DNA from 3 places in the Paenibacillus sp. 2TAF8 genome. Region 3 is predicted to be linked to each of the others. Evidence: riboswitches for the same ligand, from Rfam matches in the RefSeq annotation. Region 3 holds a riboswitch; each other region holds the start of a gene.

Region 1 (7,047 bases), on a different contig from region 3:
AGGGCCTGCTACACGTGCGAGACGTTCTGTAAGCGCTCCGATACCCGGACCAATTTCCAGCGCACCCTTGGTCTCGTCCAAATCGGCTGCGCCCACGATTTTATTCAATATATTTTGATCGATCAAGAAGTTCTGGCCCAGACTTTTCTTGAAGGAGAATCCATGCTTTTGAATAATTTCTTTGGTACGTTTCGGTGTTGCTATTTCAATGGTTTGCTCCATGTCCTTCATATGCTCACAATCCTTCACGTTCAATTTGCGCTAATGCAGTGGAGAACTCTTCTCTTGTAATCTGGAATACACTCAATCGTTTGTGGAACTGTTTGCCGTTACAATACCCGATACCGAGTAAATTGCCCATCTCCATACGACGTGCGGCTGCCTGCGGATGTATGATCAATCCCGCTTCGATCAGATCCTCCCAATCAATTAGACTAGGTGCACCCTCATAGGATGTATGTACGCGAGCGAGTGCATGACGAATGGCTTCCGGTGAAGCATTCTCTACCCCGATATCCCCTTTACGCGTTGCGTCTGCCTCTGGAATGAAAGCATGCTTGCAGCCAGGCACCTTATTGGCGATAATTTTGCGAATACGCTCCCCTGCATGATCCGGGTCCGTCAGAATGATGACACCACGTCTCTCCTGAGCAAGTGCGATTCTTTTCAGAATACGCTGATTAATGGCAGAACCTCCGGTTTCAATCGTATCCGCTTCAACCGCTCGGCGAATTGCTACCGTGTCGTCACGACCCTCCACAACAATCACTTCTTTTATCATGTTCCGTTTCTTCCTTTCTAACGCAAAAAGAAGAGGAATATCCTCTTCTCTGCCAAACGGCGGAGGAGACTGAATTCAGACCCCTCCGCCGCATATTCCGCATGAATCATTCATGCACTATTTTATAGCATTCCCATTTCAAAGTAAAACGATTTTAGTTCGCTTCAGGCTTTACTGGACCAATCACATAGACCGTTTTGCCTTTTTTACGTCCGAAATTCAGGGCGTGCTTCACACTGTCGTAATAAACGTCGATTTTATTCCCTTTAATAGCACCACCTGTATCTTCCGCACGACGGAAGCCGAGGCCTTCGATGTATACCCACCAGCCGATTGGAATGACCTTGGGATCAACCGCAATGGTGCGCCCTTCCGTTACACGAGTACCGGAAGCTGTTTTTGTACCAATACCCGGCTCTTCAGAAGAGTAGGCAGTCATCGATACATTTTTCAAAACTTTAGAATACTTAAAAGAATTCCCGGAGACCGTAATCACCTTGCTGCCCGAGGCAGATGTTTTCTTCGAGTTCGTCGTTACTGCTGTTTTGGTGGTTGAAGTTTTGGCCGATACCAATTGAACTTCAGATTCCTTCACAACCGGCTTCGCCTTCGTACCTACAGCGATCACCTTATCTACACGATTGGCTGCGACCGTTTTACCCACCATCTTTTTGGAAACCAGTTCCCCGTCTTGAAATACCTTTTCGATATGCTGCACAATTGTGCCTTCCTTGCCTTTCACTACAACACGGTTATCCCCTTGGAACAAACTCGGGTCTGCCGTTTTCACAACCTTATAAGCAATCGGTTGTTTCACATCCACTGTATGCTTTGTTACACGCACTACACGAATCTTCATATCCGCTTTAATTGCGGTTCCGAGCGCTGGATACACTTTATCATGATTTGCAACTTCAATACCTGATTGCTGAATTACACCCTGTACCGATGAATCGGTTGTATAAAGAGTCTTGGTGTCTCCGTCTGCCGTGATTTTAACTGGAACGGCCCGCTCAATAACGATTCGGTCTCCGTCGGTAATTGCCCCGTTCATGGGCATGGATACCTTGTCGTGAGGGCTGACTGTGATTGATTGCTCCTCTAACATTTCCTGAAGCATTCCTGTACGAGTCTCTACCATCTGAGCTTTGCCGTCAATAACCAGTGATACCTGCTTCCCGGCCTGACCGTAAACGACTAACAAGATCATGATTGCAAGCGCAATTGAGAATATCGCGATCAATGCCATTTGACGCAAGTTCTCATGCTTCCACCGCAACGCGAAAGACTTACTGGATGATCGTGACTCATGGGTCTCTTCTGGTTGGAATATGCCCACTTCTCCGTCCTCCTTCATAGCCTCGCCGTCTAAAGTAATGCATGATGTCTTTGACGCGACTATACCAAATTTTCTACAGAACACAGATCAGAGATAATGACCGGTTCTGCACCATGAACCCCTCTTCGCAACATGATGTCATCCTCCTGAATACCTACCGTATGATGACAATATTTCTTTTATTCAAAACAAAAAAAGCCAAAGAAAGAGTGTAAGAGACCCTTTCGTGGCTTCCGAATAATTTTGAATATCGGAAATTCATGCACGAGGTTGCCTCTCTTTTTCCGCTTGCGAGGTTAGCTGTCGGGTTCGGGCGAAAGAGAGCCGCCCTATCTTAGGCCACCCGCTCATGGCGGATGCCCTTGAATTCACCCCGAGACCCAAAGAAGAAATCAAATACGGCTTCGCAGAACATTCCGCTGCTTTTGGGTCAGCGAACGATGCGCACCGGCTTAAATCACCGATGTTTAAGCCCTATTGGTTCCCCCGCTCTCCGATAACGGAGACTCAGCGAGATTGATTCATGAAAGTAATGTTGTTTAATCGGAAAGTGTCCCTTTGTTCATCCCCCGAACATCTGTCCAATTTTCCGCACAACAATTCACTGAAAAGATGATATCCTGTTTTGATGCATGTTGTAAAGCGTGGATCAAGTACGTTTTTCTAAATATTTGGTTAAAATATTGTAATATTCTTCAATTATTCGAGGCTAAGGGCAAATTACCTCTCTATAACTCCCTTTTTCACCTGATTTACTCGTTTTCTTACCGAATCCCAAAACGTTCCATGGCATTTTTGGTGGTTATTGCAGCAATTTCCTCCACCGAAATGCCTTTAATTTCCGCAGCTGCTTCGGCAACCAGACGTACATGCGCTGTCTCATTCCGTTTTCCACGATAAGGGTGGGGTGTCAGATACGGGGAGTCTGTTTCCAGGAAAAATCGATCCATCGGCACTTTGGCTAGCACCTCTTTAGGCTGTTTTGCATTCTTAAATGTGACGGGTCCGCCAAAGGACAAATGGAATCCTAAATCCAGACACATTTTCGCTGTTTCCCAGCTGCCTGAGAAGGAATGCATCACACCGCCGACCTCCCCAGCCTTCTCTTCACGCAAAATACGCACAATATCCTCATGAGCATCCCGATTATGGATAACAATGGGCATATTTAATTCACGTGCCAGAGCAATTTGTTGTCGTAATACGCGGTGCTGTACCTCCTTCGGCGAAGTGTCCCAATGATAGTCTAGACCAATTTCACCGATAGCTACCACTTTTTCATGTTTGCACAATGATGCAATCCATTCCAGGTCCCCCTCTTGCATCGTGATTGCATCCACCGGGTGCCACCCTACAGCTGCATGGATAAATTCATACGTTTCAGCCAATTTCAACGTTGTCGGAATGGTTTCCCGATTAAAGCCAATGTTGATCATACGAGTAACGCCTGCATCAATGGCCCGCTGGATCATGTCCTCTCGGTCTTCGTCGAATTGTGGTGCATCGAGATGTGTATGTGTGTCGAATAACATTCTCTTTATTTCTCCCTTCATGTCGAAAGTTAAATTTAGATTATTTCCTGTACTTGAATTCGAAAATTATTTTTTCCATCATAAATTGATTGGGACAAGCAATCATTTCAGTTGTTTTCATTTTCAATGCTCAAGCTACTATATATAGAAGAAAAATAAAAAGTCAAATCAACATCTTGCAAGAACAGGTGTGCGAAACTGTATATTTACTCACACAGATTACAAAATTATGTCGATCTACACATCCTCCCCATTAAAGCAGATTAATGTATCATGTAAAATAGCTCTCTTAGAAAGTCTTTTAGTATCAAAATGTTTCACCCGGCTGCATTACTCATGATTACAGAAAATAGGGGCGTATATAGGACGGTAATTCATGTAGGATAGCATCCACCTTATTTTGCGGATAGTACAGATGATGTTTGCCCAGATGAAGTCCGCTGATAGAACGCACAATATCAGAAACTTCTGATAACTCATGTAGCTTGTCCTGCCGATCCAGCAAAAGAATTTGTTTATCCATGGATTGATCTGGACGAAACACATCATACGGATTATCCGTTGGAAAATCAATTTCAAGATCGTACTCGGGATTCAGTCCTGCTTTTACAAACGCTTCCCGAATTTCTTCGATCATATCCAGATCCATCTGTTCGAGTTCCACATACTTATACAACCTGCGATTCATAAAACGTTCGCATAACTCACTCAGAACAGAATCGTCCTCCTTACGCCACTGCATAAAAGCTGTTTGAATTAATGATTCATCAAGCTGCAGATATTCATCAACTGAAATTTCTCCAAGAAACAGTTTTGGCAGTGGCTCCACCATGAAATGGAATGGAAAGCCTTGCTTCACAAGTTCTTTTGCCCGTTTGAAGATTTGCCGTAATATAATCTCGGAGCTGCGTGTCACAGGATGGAAGTAAATTTGCCAATACATCTGGTAGCGCGACATTAGATAATCTTCTACAGCATGCATGCCAGACTCTTTGACTACAATTCGTCCATGAAACGGACGCAACATACGAAGAATGCGATCCAGGTCAATTGTGCCATAATTTACTCCTGTAAAGTAGGCATCTCTGAGCAAGTAATCCATTCGGTCCGCATCAAGTGGACTGGTCACCAGATTTACGACAATCGGTTTATCATACGTCTTCTGGATAACTGAAGCCACTTTCTCGTCAAAATCAGGAGCATATCGTCTTAGAATCGCCCCTACTTCGGTGTCACCCTTGATAATGCGGCATGTCCAATCTTCATGATTCATATCAAAAGCCTCTTCAATAGAATGAGAGAACGGTCCATGTCCAAGATCATGAAGTAAGGCTGCGCACAATGTCACCAGCTTTTCTTCCTTCGGCCAGTCGGAATAGTGACTTCGTTCAAACTGAGAGATAATTTTGCGAGTAATCTCGTATACGCCTAGGGAATGAGAGAAGCGACTGTGCTCTGCCCCGTGAAAAGTAAGATAAGATGTCCCTAGTTGACGAATACGACGTAGCCTCTGAAATTCAGGTGTATTGATCAGTTGCCATATAATCGGTTCTTGCACATGAATGTAATTATGTACCGGATCTTTAAATACTTTTTCTTCTGTCAGACGATGTTCCATTTCGATTCACTCCTTTTATAATGTTCTCTTGCCTTAAAGAATAACGCTTCCAGCTTCATTTCCCAACAAAGATTCGACACACTATGACGAATTTTGTCGAATAAAGCACTTTTGTCGGTTTCCAAATCGACAAAGCTTACATGGATGTTCATATACGAAAAATTGCTCTTAATCCCTTACCACCAGTAAACTTAAGAAAAACACCCTATATTTTAAGCTAATTTTAAGGTTGACTGTTTTGGGAATCGTTGGTATGATGAGTATCATAAAACATAAAATTATGTCGAATAATGACAATGATAGTTAGCTGAGAGGAGCACTGATTATAATGATGAAATCAACAGGTATTGTAAGAAAAGTGGATGAACTGGGACGGGTAGTTATTCCAATCGAATTGCGTCGTACACTTGGTATTGGCGAAAAAGATGCTTTGGAAATCTACGTTGATGGTGAGCGCATCATGCTCAAAAAATACGAGCCAGCTTGTATCTTCTGTGGTAACGCTGAGAACGTAACTTACTTCAAAGGTAAAATCGTTTGTAACGAATGTATTTCCGAAATCCCTGCACCTGTAGCAAAATAAGAAAAACAGGTATAATGGAATTATCCAAATCGTTAATTCTAACCTTTTTATATTTCTCCATGACCTTCCCGGTGTGAACCCACCGATGGAAGGTTTTCTTTTTTCACCTTTAAGAGCAGACACATATCTTTCACATTTAGGTGTACTGCTCTTTTTACATTTTAAGGTTATATTAAGCTTGGATTTAATCTCTCTTTAAGGTATTTAAAACCAAATTTGGTATTTTGAATAGTGCTAACTATTCAATCAATGCATTATAGACGTCTCGTTTCGCCAAGCCCCGATCTGTTGCTGTTTTTTTCATCGCATCTTTACGGCTGTTTCCTTCATTTTCGTAATGTGCCACATGTTCCTCCAGCGATAGAACCTGCCACCAAGCCTCCCGTTCAGCCTTACGCTCTTCTTCTCTGATTCCTTCAACCAATAGGCAGTATTCACCCAAAGGCGGGTGCTCCTCGAGCCATTCCATGCATTCCTTCAGACTACCTCTGACAAATTCCTCATGCCGCTTGGTCAACTCACGAGCCAGTACAATTGAACGTTCGCCCAGAATTTCCTCCAGATACATTAACGTTTTGCGAATCCGGTGAGGGGACTCATAAAATAGCAATGTACCATTGGACTCATCGAAAGATTCCAGTACCTTACGCATATCCTTTTTCTCCCGCGGCAAAAAACCACCAAAGGTAAAACGCTCCGTGGGTAATCCGGATACGATCAGAGCTGATAATGCTGCATTCGGTCCAGGGATCGGAACCACTGCAATACCTGCTTCAATTGCAAGCTTCACCAGATCAGAACCCGGGTCCGAAATAGCCGGCAATCCGGCATCACTGACCAGTGCCAAATTTTTTCCTTCTATTATATAGCGTATCAATTCAGGGCCACTTGCACCCTTATTATGTTCATGATAGCTAAACAGCATGGAAGGTGTAATCTCAAAATGAGTAAGTAGCTTTCGGGTCTGACGTGTATCTTCAGCAGCGATAATATCACAGCCCTGCAATGTCTTGATCGCCCGGAAGGTCATATCCTCCAAGTTTCCGATCGGTGTACCAACCAAATATAACTTTCCTGCATGTTCGGACTGCTCACTGAAGCTTTTCTGAATTTGTAAAGACATCTAGTTTCCTCCTTCCTTCGTACGTTCAGCATGCTGCTGGCCATAGTATATCTCCATAATTTCATCACAAT
Region 2 (7,047 bases), on a different contig from region 3:
CTTGTCCAAGCTTACGCAAGTCAATTATACCGAGGAGAGTGAGCACATTGAAGTTGAATCTCAAATTTAAAAAATCAGTCAACATTATGTTAGCCTGCTTAACAGCACTACCATTGATGTTAACCCCAACGAACGTATCCGCAGCGAGTGACGCCAACATTAACTTATCCTCACAGAAACAAGTAATACGTGGCTTCGGCGGCATTAACCATCCCGCTTGGATTGGTGACTTAACGGCAGCACAACGTGAAACCGCTTTCGGAAATGATCAGAACCAACTGGGATTCTCCGTGCTCCGAATCTGGGTTGACCCGGATCGGAATAACTGGTCTCGTGAATTGGCTACAGCCAAACGTGCGATTGAAAAGGGAGCTATCGTGTTTGCATCGCCTTGGAATCCTCCAAGCAGCATGGTTGAAACGTTTAATCGAAACGGTGATCCCAATGCAAAACGATTACGGTATGACAAATACGCTGCTTATGCGCAACATCTGAATGATTTTGTAACTTATATGAAAAATAACGGCGTGAACCTGTATGCCATTTCCGTTCAAAACGAGCCGGATTACGCTCATGAATGGACTTGGTGGACACCGCAAGAGATTCTTCGTTTCATGAAAGAAAATGCAGGTAGCATTCAAGGTGCCAAAGTCATGGCTCCAGAATCCTTCCAATACTTGAAAAACATATCCGACCCAATCCTGAATGATTCACAGGCACTTGCTAACATGGACATTCTGGGAGCACATTTGTATGGAACACAGTTCAACAATTTTGCCTATCCTCTTTTCAAACAGAAGGGCGCTGGCAAAGAGCTTTGGATGACTGAAGTATATTATCCGAACAGTGACAACAATTCCGCTGACCGCTGGCCGGAAGCGCTCGACATCTCCTACCACATGCACAATGCAATGGTGGAGGGCGACTTTCAAGCCTATGTATGGTGGTATATCCGCAGATCATATGGACCAATGAAGGAAGACGGTACGATCAGTAAGCGCGGATACAATATGGCTCATTTCTCTAAATTCATTCGCCCAGGCTATGTCAGAGTAGATGCTTCCAAAAACCCGGATACAAACACTTTCGTTTCTGCGTACAAAGGCAATAACCGAGTGGTTATCGTAGCGATTAACCGCGGTACATCTGCTGTTAACCAAAAATTTGTGTTGCAGAACGGCAATGCTTCCAGCGTATCTTCTTGGGTAACAGACGCTAGTCGGAACCTGGCTAGTCAACCTGCAATTAATGTCTCTAACCGTGCGTTTACCGCACAGCTCCCAGCACGAAGTGTAACCACTTTCGTAGCTAATCTATCGGGTACGAACTTTATCTCTGAAGAGGACATTGCGTCCGAATTTGAGATTGAACTTCCATTGACAGACATGGAGACTAACGTTGAAACAGATGTTACACCTGCTGTTGAACCTACCGTTGAACCCACTGCCGAACCTGTGAATCAATAAGAATTAAGCAATAAGCCCTCTTTTCAGAACCTTGCCCAATGTTGGCATGGAAGGAACTGAGGGCTTTTTTAATCAAGAAAAGAAATTATAAGTCTACTCAGAAAAATAAAAAAGGTTCCTTCAGAAATTAATCTGAGGAACCTTTTTATGCGATGCGGTCGAGAGGACTCGAACCTCCACGGGGGGTTAGCCCACACGGACCTGAACCGTGCGCGTCTGCCAATTCCGCCACGACCGCATATATTGTGTCTCTCCGATTATTATCGGCGACAAGAAATAATATACCATGCGCAGTTTAACATGTCAACACACATATCTATCCATCACAAATCAGTGCGAATCAGATATGTAACCGATTCGCACTGATCAGGCCTGCTATAGATTAAACTTATATTTCAGGCACCAGTGGACTTATTAGAATATCCAGTCAAAAAGAGAACTTTCTAAAGCTTGGAAGGCCAGTTGCCGTACCATGCATAACCGCCTCTTCTTTCCTTTTCAATATCGCTCAGCTTATATTTCACAACGCCATCACGTCCCACAAAGATCGGTTTGTCTGTACCGAGTTCATAGAAACGGGCCCAGATCGGTGATGCACTGGAATCAGCAATAATTCGGCTATCCCCATTCGCTCTCTCATACCGATATCCTGTAATTTTCACTTTGTTAAACCAGGCTTCGGCACCTTTGATGGATGCAGTGATTCTTGAATTAGCCGGTCTCGTTTTCAGAAACTTCACAATGTTTACGCTCTCACCTGCCGTTAATGAAGGCACTTCATAGATTCTGGCCCCGGCTGGTCTCAGTGAACTGGAATCATGTTGTTGTCCCCATGCCGTTAACTTCCCACCCGATACTACCTGGGTATTCAGGATGGCATCCACTCCTTTGGAAACGGCATTTTTACTGCGATTTGCGAGAGAACTGTCGATAAAGGAAAAGATCCCCTTACGTCCTGCGACTTCATCCAGCATGTACAATACATTAATCATCGCGTCATCATTATAGGTTATATGTTTATGATAGCCGGAGCTTTGATAGACTTGAGGCCAACCGCCATTGGAGTACTGCATGTTAAGCAAAAAGTTGATGCCTTTGATCGCTGCAGCCGAGTATCGCGGGTCATTTGTTTTTTTGAACTCACTTGCTAGTCTTCTGATTTCTGAGTATGTAGCTTTGTTATCGATCGTTGATTTGGCCCATTCACCTGACGTCTGACTGTAATCTTTTCTCCAGCCTCCATCCGGGCGCTGATTTTTTAAAATATCGGACAGACTYGCTGTTGTACCGGAAGCATCAGCTGCCGATACGGTTGGTACAGGAAGGACAGCCATTCCTGCTGCGGAGAATACCATGGAACATGCCAGTACAAATGTTACTAATTTTTTTGCTTTCACAAGACAACACACTCCCCAATTCACAAATTTGATTAATCAACCAAACAAATTCCAATGAAAACAATTTAAATACAAATTTTGTATTTATTAATTGTATGATATGCAATAAATAAACTTTTGTCAATATATGCAACAAAACGCAAAACTTCTCTTTATTTTAACATATAGGAATAACACTTTTAGCTCTTGACAAACTTGTTTAATATCCAGGTCTCTCTCTGATGAAACATTAATGACTTTTTTGTAATCTTTACCCCCTCTTTTAAACATTATTATGACGAAAAATGATAATTCCGCTAACATTGACGCTAAATGAAGTGCTTTAAACAGGTTTGACAATTACGCATTTATGCAATATAGTTTCAAATAGTTACAAAAACTTAATTATTCATTTGCCGAGTTTCAGGATTGAAAACGGGGGAACCATTTTGGGTGAATTATTCTTATACATAGGAAATATAGGGAACCTTCTACCGAACCCTTAGCTAACTCCGTAGGCATCGAAGGGAGAACATTGATTTTGAAAAAACTGATCATTTCCATTTTTGGAGCTGCTGTACTATTTACATCCGGGGCAACAAGCACAGAGGCAAGCACAATTAATACGGTGGTTAATAATATGACAGGCATCCCGTACAAATGGGGCGGCACAACTATGGCTGGCTTCGATTGTTCCGGGTTTATGAGATATCTTTTTAACAAATACAGCATTGAATTGCCGCGTACGTCGCAACAACAAGCGAAAGCAGGGACACCCGTCTCCAAAGCTACGATTCGCACAGGAGATCTGGTCTTCTTCAACACAACAGGTAAAGGCATCTCACACACAGGAGTATACATAGGCGGAGGTCAATTCGCACATGCTTCCAGTAGCAAAGGTGTCAGCATCACCAAGTTGTCCAATCCGTATTTTAATGACCGTTATGTAACCGCAAGACGAGTGACAGGACAATTTATGTATAACAAGATGTTGGGAAAACTCTAAGCAGACATCTAGTCAGTCCCACTCCACTTCGATATAAAATGTAACAATAAATAGGAGGCTCCGGTTTGTTCCGGAACCTCCTTTTCGATGTAGACATTAAAACTAATGCAGTGCCTTCTGAACACGCATGGCTCCCTGTGACAGGGCATGTCCGCCTCCTACTGCTCCAGCGACAGCCACGGTCTCCATAATTTCCTGATCAGTCGCACCTTTGGAGCGAGCTTCCTCTACATGGTAAAACGTGCACACTTCGTTATTAGCGAACAACCCAATACCCAATGCAATTAACTGCTTCGTTTTGGCATCAAGCACACCAGGCTGGAAGCATTCTCCCGTAAACTCATGATATGATTTCACCACGTCTGGGAGAACATCACTTAATGCACCAATCTGATCCTTATAAGCATGAACTTTATCATTCATCAATGTCATAGCTTTAAGCACACCCTCTCGGCTGTAAATACAGCGAATTTTTCCACTCTCACTGTATTTATCTTCTCTCGCGTGTGTCGCAAATATGCTAAGCCTAGGTGGTAAATCCAAACATTTTGTTTTGAAGAAATACGCTTTAGTAAAGAAAGCATGCCGTTAAGCAAGCACTCATGTCATTTATTCACTGAGGGCACTTTGACGCGGCTCACTGAACAGCTGATAACGGTATGACCGATCCAGCTTCACAACACGGCGATTCTGCCTGCGGATCAACACTTGTTCATCATCCCAAGCTACCACGATGCCCGTTACATCGTTAGACTCAAGCTCATCGCGAACCACTCTTACCTTTTCCCCTGACAATCGCAGGGCATCCAACTCTGTATCACTAATCATGTCCATACTCCTATATTCAAATTACTTACAAAAAGAGACCTAAATGAAAGATCATTTAGGTCTCACGTGACTGTATTGGACTGTCATGTCATTCGAAAAAAATGTCCCGACTGAGAGTTACCGCTGCGCGTGCTCTTTGCTGTCGTTCTTCTCGAACCAAAAATCAAGCACTTTGGCGGACATCACACGTTCTTCAAGGTACTCCACTTGGTGCGGTGTAAATTGTTCTTTCCAAGAGAAGGACAACTCTTCACACAAGCCTACAATCGTCAGTAATTCTGACCAGGCAACATAGCGTTTGTACCAGAAAAATTGAGGATGTTCAATCATATAGGGATAAAGGTCATCGAATTCCGTATGTTTACAATCCAGGGCACGTTCAAAATGAACTTTCGATTCCGCCAGCTTATCAATGAAAAATTGGTCTGTTGCCGGTTGGTTCCCCATGGTGTTGCCTCCTCTCCCTAACATAAACTCATTATAAAGGAAATCGGCGTCCATGCAAAGTCATAGTTCAAAAATTAGGCCCTATTTCCTTCAAAATGTCATATTTCATTATCGTCGAATTGCACGGTGCCATGATTCAGTGAACGAATACGGACAAGCGCCTCAACTGGAATCCCTTGCTCCCGGATCGTGCGGGCACCAGCCTGGAAGCACTTCTCGACCACCACACCAAATCCCACAAGCTCTGCACCGGAACGCTCGATAATTTTGATGACACCGCGGGCAGCGTCTCCGTTCGCAATAATATCATCAATGAACAAAATGCGGTCATTCTCATGAATGAATTCGCGAGATACCATAATATCCGTTACGATCCCTTTCGTAAAGGATGGTACACGCTCGCAGTAGGCATCAGGATCGGCCAGAAGCGTTTTTTTGCGGCGGGCAAATACCAGAGGTACCCCCAGTTCATGTGCTGCGGCAAAAGCAACCGGAATCCCTGAAGATTCAACCGTAATCACCCGCGTCACTCCACTCTCGCGAAAGCGTGCAGCAAATTCTCGTCCCATCTCCATCGTTAATGCAGGATCAATCTGATGGTTCAATAGACCATCCAACTTCAATACCTGATCGGAAATGACGACACCTTCTTGTAAAATTCGTTGTTTTAATACGTCCATGATTTGACCTCCCAAGCCTATCCTATGAGGTTTAAAGTATCATATATCCAGCTACAAGTTCAAGCGAAATCAACCACAAGGCCATAGAACCCGAAAATTCAGACTCGTTGGCCGATCCTGCAGTCATGACTTTCATTGGTCAAGCATAACTTGTACTATGGTACCCGCATGTCCAACAATCCCGGGACCTGAAAGGGGAAACACATGAAACAGGTATTCCGGGTGCTACAGATTGCATTCACATACATTGGAACCGTGGTAGGGGCCGGCTTCGCCACTGGACAGGAAATATTGCAATTTTTTACCCAGTATGGCAAGTGGGCCACAATCACCATCGCTTTGTCCACCATGCTTTTTGTCTGGCTCGGAACCAAAATGATGCTTATCGCTCATGATACCCGCTCGCGTTCCTATGAGGATCTCAACAAACATCTGTTTGGCCATAAAGCTGGAAAATGGATCACATGGATCACTCTTATTGTTCTGATCGGAGTAAACAGCGTCATGCTCGCGGGAGCAGGCTCTGTTTTTATGGAACATCTGGGTTTACATTACCAAACAGGTTTGATCATTACTTTGATTGGTACATACCTTCTTCTGGGACGCGGAATGCAAGCTATTCTGCAAATGAACAGTATTGTTGTGCCCATGATGCTCCTGTTGTCCCTGCTTATGATTTTCAGTACGCTCCATCATCCAGGTGTATTTCGTTTTGTCACACTAACAACAGATAGCAATCCTTTTCAGGTATGGATCTCCCCGTTGCTTTACACCGCATTTAATCTTGCGCTCGCTCAAGCGGTACTTGTCCCTGTAGGCAATCAAATTCGTCATCGCAATACATTAAAATGGGGCGGAATTCTAGGCGGGATTGGCGTAGGTTTTATGCTGATGGCAGCCCATTTTGCAATGTCGGCCCAGATGCCAGGCATCATACAGTTTGAAATACCGATGGGAAGTATCGCTTTTCAACTAGGATGGATTGTACAGTCTGTATATGTCACACTCATTTTCATGGAAATATTCACAACGTTTGTGGCCGACATCTATGGCATGACTTTGCAGCTTCGACAACATGTCGATGTTCATCCCCGGTTAATTACACTGATTATCATGATGTTGTGTTACTCGTTCAGCCAATTTGGCTTCAGCTCCCTTCTTTCCGTTCTTTATCCCATTTTCGGATGTATGGCACTCTTTTGGGCGGGTAAACTCTTAATCGATCGCTGGGGCACATTTCGGGG
Region 3 (7,047 bases):
GTCAAAATCGGTGTGCAGAAGGGATCCATCCAAGAAACGATTGGACAAAAGATTCCAGGAGCAAAGCTAACTTCACTGGATAAAATCTCCGACATCGTGCTTCAACTGCAAACAAAACGTGTTGACGCAGCCATTGTCGAAGATACTGTAGCTGCTGGGTATCTGGATGACATTATCGGTCTTGCTGCAGCTGTTCCAGATGAAGAGCAGGCTGAGGCAGCTGTCGGGATTCGTAAGGGCAATACAGAGCTGTTAGCCTCTGTGAACAAAACCTTGGATCGCTTGAAAAGTGAAGATAAAATCAACCAAATGGTTACGGAAGCAAGTCTCCTGATGGCTGATAAAGTCAACAAGTCTCAAAATATTTTTCAACTGTTCTGGCAGTACAAAGGTTTATATGCGACAGGTATCGGTTACACACTCCTGCTGTCGGCTTTGGGTGTATTATTCGGAGTTATTATCGGGCTGATCATCTGCCTGTTCCGTCTTCATAATATGGCAATTCTCCGCTGGATTGGTACTACCTATGTTGAGGTGATCCGGGGTACGCCAATGCTGGTACAACTCATGATTATCTATTACGGGGTGTCCTTAACCTTTGGTATTAACTTCTCGGCACTTCAGGCAGGGATTATGACGCTTTCCATTAACAGTGGTGCGTATCTCGCCGAGATTTTCCGCGCCGGTATTCAAGGCGTTGATCGTGGTCAACTGGAAGCAGCTCGTTCACTTGGGATGGGCYGAGGCGCAGCGATGCGTTACATTATTCTGCCACAGGCCTTCAAGGCTGTTTTGCCAGCTATCGGTAACGAGTTCGTAACGATCATCAAAGAATCATCGATTATCTCGGTTATCGGTATGGTGGATATTATGTATCAGGCAAGTGTCGTTAAAAATCTCACATTCCAGGGTCTTAACCCGTTCATTATTGCAGCAGCGATATACTTTGTCATGACATTTATTTTGTCCAAGCTGCTCGGACGATTGGAAAGGAAGTTGGGTGCAAGTGATAGACGTTAGACAATTACACAAATCATATGGTAAAAATGATGTTCTGAAAGGCATTGACGTGACGATTGGCAAGGGTGAGGTCGTTGTAGTTATTGGTCCTTCGGGTTCGGGGAAAAGTACTTTTTTGCGCTGTCTTAACCTGCTGGAGCAGCCAACATCGGGACAGATCAATTTTGAAGGCGTGTCGATTACCGATCCCAAGCATAATATTAATGCTACGCGTGAGAAGATGGGCATGGTGTTCCAGCATTTTAACCTTTTCCCACATAAAACTGTTCAGCAAAACATTACGATTGCTCCAATCAAGGTGAAAAAGCAATCCACGGATGAAGCAAACAAAATAGCCGAGGATCTTCTAAAGACAGTTGGTTTGGCGGACAAAAAAGATGTATATCCCAATCAACTGTCAGGCGGACAAAAGCAACGGATTGCGATTGCAAGAGCACTCGCCATGCAGCCGCATGTTATGCTGTTTGACGAGCCAACATCAGCTCTTGACCCAGAGATGGTCGGAGAAGTGTTGGAAGTCATGAAACGGCTTGCCGAAGGCGGAATGACGATGGTTATTGTAACGCATGAGATGGGTTTCGCGCGTGAAGTGGGCGACCGGATTCTGTTTATGGATGGCGGGGTTATCGTCGAAGAAGGCACCCCTGATGAGGTGTTCGGAGCTCCGAAACATTCGCGTACACGAGACTTTCTTGCAAAGGTACTTTAATTCATCCAATCTTATATATAGAATCAAATGGATAACAGCGTTATCGGATCAAATAATCCGGTAACGCTATTTTGTTTTAGTATGATAGGTGATGTGGGAAAGTAACGTTTCTGTTACCTGATTATCATATCAAAACGCCAAATGGAAACATTTACTACAGCTTAAGGTTACAAAATTGTGATATATTCAAGTCTGCCGAAACTTCCGAAGCGGAAGTGCGGGGGACGTAACGATGCAGATAGGTTTATTTATTCGATAAACATACTGCTTGGGGTGAATTAGGAATACATATTGCTTCAACATGTCAAGTAAGCCTATAGGGTGGGCTCCTCCATCCGAATCCGACAACTAACTTCGCAGGCATCATGAGGGAGGAAGACCATGTATAACAAGAAACGTTTAGCCAAAACTGCCATCGCACTACTGACATCGATTTTATTCATTCAAGCCGTTCCAGCTCACGCGGATTCCGTTCATGTGGCCAAAGAAGGGGACACCTTCTTCACCTTATCCAAGCAATATGGCATTGATATGAACACATTAATCAAAACGAATAAAGACATTTCACCTTATAACATCTATGGTGGTCTGAAAATTACCATTCCGGGTAACGAAAATAAAGCCGTAGCAGCACCGGTTCAAGCGAAGTCGCAGGAAACGACGGTTACAACTGCAAGCCTTGACGTGAATCCGGATAATAAAGTGGTACAAGCTTGGGGTAAGACACTTGACTACAGCAAAACGCTGAATGTTAAAGCAACAGCATATTCCGCGGATGCTTCCGAAAATGGTGGATGGGGCCCTGTTGATTATTTTGGTAACCCGCTCGAATTGGGCACGATCGCAGTGGATCCAAAGGTAATTCCATTTGGAACAAAGGTATTGGTGACTGGCCATACACATCCAGGGTTGCCTAAACAGGCTTTCATAGCAACTGCTTTGGATGCAGGCAGCGCGATTAAGGGGAATCGCATCGACATCTTCATTCCTGGAAGCAAACAGTTTGTAAGTTCGTTTGGTTTTCAGGATATTGAATTGTACATTTTAAAATAAGGCTTAAACCCTCCCCTTAATGGATTTGGGTCATAAGTTGAGTGGAGTATTAACTTAAACAGGGTGTTCTTGCGTCATCATGGTAGGCATGATTCATGATGACGCAGAGGACACCCTGTTTTTCACTCAGTGTTTCTCTTTTGGCAGTTTAAGCATCTCGTCCAAGGTAACTAGTTCATACCCTCGGTTTCGCAATTCCTCAATAACCTCAGGCAACGCATCTACAGTACCTTTCAGGTTCGAACCTGTACCGCCGCCAGCATGTTGTAATACGATGGAACCGGGTTTCACTGCGCTGAGAATATTATGTTTTACCTTTTCCTTGGATAGTCCTTTCCAATCGAGAGAATCCACATTCCAATTCACGATGCTGTAATGCTGTTTTGCGGCCCACCGCAACTGCTCTTCGTTAATGTCCCCATACGGAGGGCGAATCATTTTGGGCGTATATCCTGTCAGACGGTGAATAATATCGCCGGTATGTAATATTTGTTTGCGAAAGGCAGTCATCGATAACTTGCTGAATTCAGGATGATTGTAGCTGTGATTGCCGACGATATGTCCTTCTTTCACCATACGTTTCACCAAGTCCGGGTGTTTCTCCGCACGACTGCCGACAACAAAAAAGGTAGCGCGAACCTTATATTTTTTTAATACATCAAGTACCTGCGGCGTAAATCTTGGATCAGGCACATCATCAAAAGTTAGCGCAACTTGCTTGGTTGAAGGGCCATTGGTTTTGAACGTATCCGCGTATTTCTGCCGAAGCTCGCCCAGAGTCAACTGTTCTTCTCTAACATCTGAGCCAGAAGCCGGTGTATCACTCGGGTTTGAAGAAGGTTCCTCCGATGAAGTAGCAGGCAGAGGAGAACCGGCTAAAGGAGCTGTATAAACCCCAGAACATATAATAGTAACAAGTGCGAGCATAACGAGGCGTATTCGCATGTTATCGGCCTCCTTTTTCCAAAATTGCGTTCTCTATGGTATGCCCGTTGCATGTTTCTTTTATGCGTGTGTGAGAAGTTTCATTGCATCATCAGGTCATGAAAGCCATAATTCCACCATATATAACATATAGAGAAGGATAGGTGGAGAGATGATGAGTACATATGATTTGAAATCCATTCGTTTAGAGGTTTTTAATGCAGGACAGGACAAGGTGTTTTTGGTTACGGGAGGTAAAGCTCATATTGGGGCTGTGGCTACATTCTATGTTGACCATGAGCGGGTTAGTGGAACGACGGTACATATCCCGGGGCATAAGGAACAAGAGCTATGTGAGCGGCTCGCCCGCAAAGCGGCTCTTCAATTGAAAGTGACGGTAACTGTTATTATGGGAATCCATTTTGACAGTATTACACGCATGCAGATCGATGAAATCGTGCAGACTGCAGAGAGACTTATGGATGAACAACTGAATAAAAAAGAGTGAATTAGAATCTTCTGCGTAACAAGCCAAAAGTTAAATGTCTGGATAAGTGAAATCTGAAGTGGTAATCCTCCTTATATTAGAGGTTGTCATCAAGTTTTAATTTTTTTTCGCAAAATTGAAACGAGTTGCAGGTTGCTGCGTATGTATCTTTATATACAATGCACTATCCACTGGGAGGAATAAACCAAATGTCCATTTTTAAAAGATTACGTGACCTTACAATGTCCAACATTAACGCGATTATCGACAAAGCTGAAGATCCAATCAAGATGACGGATCAATATATCCGTGACATGCAAGAAGATCTGGAAGATGCAGAGAAAGCAGTAGCTTCGCAAATCGCGATCGAGAAGAAGTTCAAGCAATTGTTCGAGGAACAGGAAGCACTTGTGAAGAAACGCGAAGAGCAGGCTCACACGGCAGCTCGTGCACAGAACATGGACCTTGCTCGCCGCGCTCTTGAAGAGAAAAAAGCAGCAGAAGAGAAAATGGTGGAATACAAAGCCAGTTACGATCAAAACAAAGCATCTGCAGACAATCTTCGTGGTAAGCTTGATGAGATGCGCAAACAATTGACTCAAATGAAAAATAAACGTGAAACGCTGGTTGCTCGTTATAATGCAGCTAAAGCACAAACGGAAATCAATAAAGCACTGAATGGATTTAGCGCGGACACCGCAAGCGCAGGCATGAAACGTATGGAAGAGAAGATGATGCAGATGGAAGCACAGGCGGAAGCAAGCAACGAAATGTCTTCCAAAGGCAAGTCGCTTGACGAAGAGTTCGAGAAGCTTGGTAAGGATGCGGCTGTTGAGGACGAACTTGCTGCTCTTATGAAACAGTACGAGAATAAAAACTAACACCTTGGCAGTCAGCAGGGTTAACCAGCGGAGGAGAACAATGTTTCTCCTTCGCTTTTAAATGCGAATCATGTTGATAAGTGGAGGCTGTGTAAATGGATTTGAATATTTTGGCGATGCTGGTCTGGACAGTTTCAGGTTCGGTTTTGCTCTTTGTACTGATGTATGTGGATTCACTCTTTACGAAATACAAGGACTTTGCTGAAGTCAAGGCTGGTAATATGGCGGTAACCACCCGGATGGTGATGAAGTTGTTTGCGCAAGGTTACGTGCTTGCAACATCCATCTCAACGGCAGGACATCTTGGAGAAGCGTTGCTCGTTTCTGTCGTATCTTTCATCATTTTATTGATTCTGGAAAGTGTGGTTCACTTTATGATTCGCAGATGGGCCACATTGGATCTGGATACGGGAATACAGCAAGGTAAGACAGGGTATGGATTGTTCTCCGGCGCTTTGCATATCGTAGGCGCCTTGATCATTGCAGCATGCCTGTAAGCCGATAAGATAAGGAACAGGAGTAATTGGCATGAGTGTATGGAAACGTATAAAAGGAATACTAACAAAGCCGGAGCCGCCCAAAGCGGAAAAAACGATGCTTCAGCTTGCTCCTGGTGATATCTGCGAAGTGTCTCTGGTCACTTATGAAGTCGTTGGCAGGGTGCAGAATCGAGCTCGTAATGCAGTTGTATTAACGCTACAGGACGGTAGTTTATTCCGATATTTACATGTGGAAGAGCGTGAGATCACACGTTACGCCCTGTATACTCCTATTGATGGGAGACTTGATGCGCCAGACGAGGTGCCTACCATTCTTGAACTGGATGATCATGTGTATCATTTGGAGGAAGAGTATGGAGGTATGGTGCAGACCGTCGGCAGAACACCTTATGGTCAGGCTGGTGAGCAACTGGTGTGGCAGTATCAATCGGATGATAACAAACTTCTTCGTGTGGAATGGCAAGACAGAAGATTTAACCTCTATGAAGGTGAGTCCATTCTTCCTGCGGATATCAAAGTGATTCGTTCGAACTAGGAGAGGTTCCAATGAAAAAACGCTTGGCACATGGATTAAAATTAATGCTGGTCCTCAGCCTTGTGATGTCTCTGTTGTCTGCGTGCGGTGCCGCTCCTTCCGTACAGGATACATATCCTCTTGAATCGGTAAGTGGTAGCGGTCAATCCACGTCTTATGTGTACCGGGCCGTAGATCGTACGGTTCCTGAAGTGGCAAAGGAACTGTCTGATCAACGAAAGCCGGATCAGATTTCGGCAGAAAGTACAGAGCGAATGTTTCTGGTGTATCAGGATCAATATTATCATCTACAACAAGATCCCAAGAAGCCAGAAGATACGCTCGTCGAAGTGGATTCCAAGGAATATGTACGTCAGAACTATAGCTCTTCCTTCTTACAAGGATATCTGACGGCAACCTTAATTGGAAATTTATTTGATACTTTTGGTGGACGCGGATCTGGAAACTATCGAGGATACACAGACAGGGATACGTACAAACCGAGTGCGGGTTCTTACCGTGCCCCAACGAGTAATGATAAAAAACTGGCTCCGCCTCTTACCGTTGAGCGGAAAGGCTCCATTACTCGGCGCGGTAGTGACAAGGACACAAGTGTTGGTTCTGGCGGCGGATTATTTGACCGTAAAAAGGAACAAAGCAGAGGAAGCATTGATCGCAACAAAAGTAGTGGTGGCTTGGGTGGTTTGTTTGATTCACCGAAAAAATCCTATAAAAAGCCAAAGACCAGGGTCGGTGGCGGCAGAATTATGAGGCGAAGATAACATCTCGCGAGCCTGGTAATTTCGATGTATGGAATGATCGTGATTTAAAGGATAATCATTATATACAGGACAAAATAACAGTAACAGGGTGAGACTGACGAATGTGTCAGTGAGCATCTTGTTACTGTTATTTTTTATGATTTACGAACGTGATGGGACTTACGAACACGAGGGATC

What was found. Region 3 has a riboswitch for cyclic di-AMP ahead of AB4Z30_RS14385 (3D domain-containing protein). Riboswitches for the same ligand answer to the same signal wherever they lie in the genome.
Region 1: linked by a shared signal. The riboswitch ahead of AB4Z30_RS26165 (ubiquitin-like domain-containing protein) and the one ahead of AB4Z30_RS14385 (3D domain-containing protein) in region 3 are both predicted to bind cyclic di-AMP.
Region 2: linked by a shared signal. The riboswitch ahead of AB4Z30_RS22700 (C40 family peptidase) and the one ahead of AB4Z30_RS14385 (3D domain-containing protein) in region 3 are both predicted to bind cyclic di-AMP.

What each region holds. Positions count from the first base shown of each region.
Region 1 covers NZ_JBFRFN010000027.1:51,064-58,110, forward strand. The annotation lists gene rsmA (16S rRNA (adenine(1518)-N(6)/adenine(1519)-N(6))-dimethyltransferase RsmA) at 1-231, opposite strand, end outside; gene rnmV (ribonuclease M5) at 236-781, opposite strand; gene AB4Z30_RS26165 (ubiquitin-like domain-containing protein) at 936-2,120, opposite strand; cyclic di-AMP (ydaO/yuaA leader) riboswitch at 2,390-2,643, opposite strand; gene AB4Z30_RS26170 (TatD family hydrolase) at 2,885-3,652, opposite strand; gene AB4Z30_RS26175 (HD domain-containing protein) at 3,993-5,270, opposite strand; gene AB4Z30_RS26180 (AbrB/MazE/SpoVT family DNA-binding domain-containing protein) at 5,599-5,853, shown strand; gene rsmI (16S rRNA (cytidine(1402)-2'-O)-methyltransferase) at 6,092-6,976, opposite strand; gene AB4Z30_RS26190 (tRNA1(Val) (adenine(37)-N6)-methyltransferase) at 6,977-7,047, opposite strand, start outside.
Region 2 covers NZ_JBFRFN010000018.1:104,857-111,903, forward strand. The annotation lists partial or broken gene AB4Z30_RS22685 (carbohydrate-binding protein) at 87-1,313, shown strand; tRNA gene AB4Z30_RS22690 (tRNA-Leu) at 1,620-1,704, opposite strand; gene pelA (pectate lyase) at 1,910-2,863, opposite strand; cyclic di-AMP (ydaO/yuaA leader) riboswitch at 3,247-3,378, shown strand; gene AB4Z30_RS22700 (C40 family peptidase) at 3,384-3,848, shown strand; gene AB4Z30_RS22705 (carboxymuconolactone decarboxylase family protein) at 3,951-4,280, opposite strand; gene AB4Z30_RS22710 (hypothetical protein) at 4,458-4,676, opposite strand; gene AB4Z30_RS22715 (hypothetical protein) at 4,794-5,123, opposite strand; gene AB4Z30_RS22720 (xanthine phosphoribosyltransferase) at 5,222-5,803, opposite strand; gene AB4Z30_RS22725 (YkvI family membrane protein) at 6,008-7,047, shown strand, end outside.
Region 3 covers NZ_JBFRFN010000008.1:177,949-184,995, reverse strand. The annotation lists gene AB4Z30_RS14395 (ABC transporter substrate-binding protein/permease) at 1-1,020, shown strand, start outside; gene AB4Z30_RS14390 (amino acid ABC transporter ATP-binding protein) at 1,007-1,729, shown strand; cyclic di-AMP (ydaO/yuaA leader) riboswitch at 1,913-2,108, shown strand; gene AB4Z30_RS14385 (3D domain-containing protein) at 2,111-2,782, shown strand; gene AB4Z30_RS14380 (polysaccharide deacetylase family protein) at 2,909-3,727, opposite strand; gene AB4Z30_RS14375 (hypothetical protein) at 3,879-4,214, shown strand; gene AB4Z30_RS14370 (PspA/IM30 family protein) at 4,403-5,074, shown strand; gene AB4Z30_RS14365 (DUF350 domain-containing protein) at 5,170-5,571, shown strand; gene AB4Z30_RS14360 (DUF4178 domain-containing protein) at 5,603-6,109, shown strand; gene AB4Z30_RS14355 (DUF4247 domain-containing protein) at 6,121-6,870, shown strand; gene AB4Z30_RS14350 (HNH endonuclease) at 7,005-7,047, opposite strand, start outside.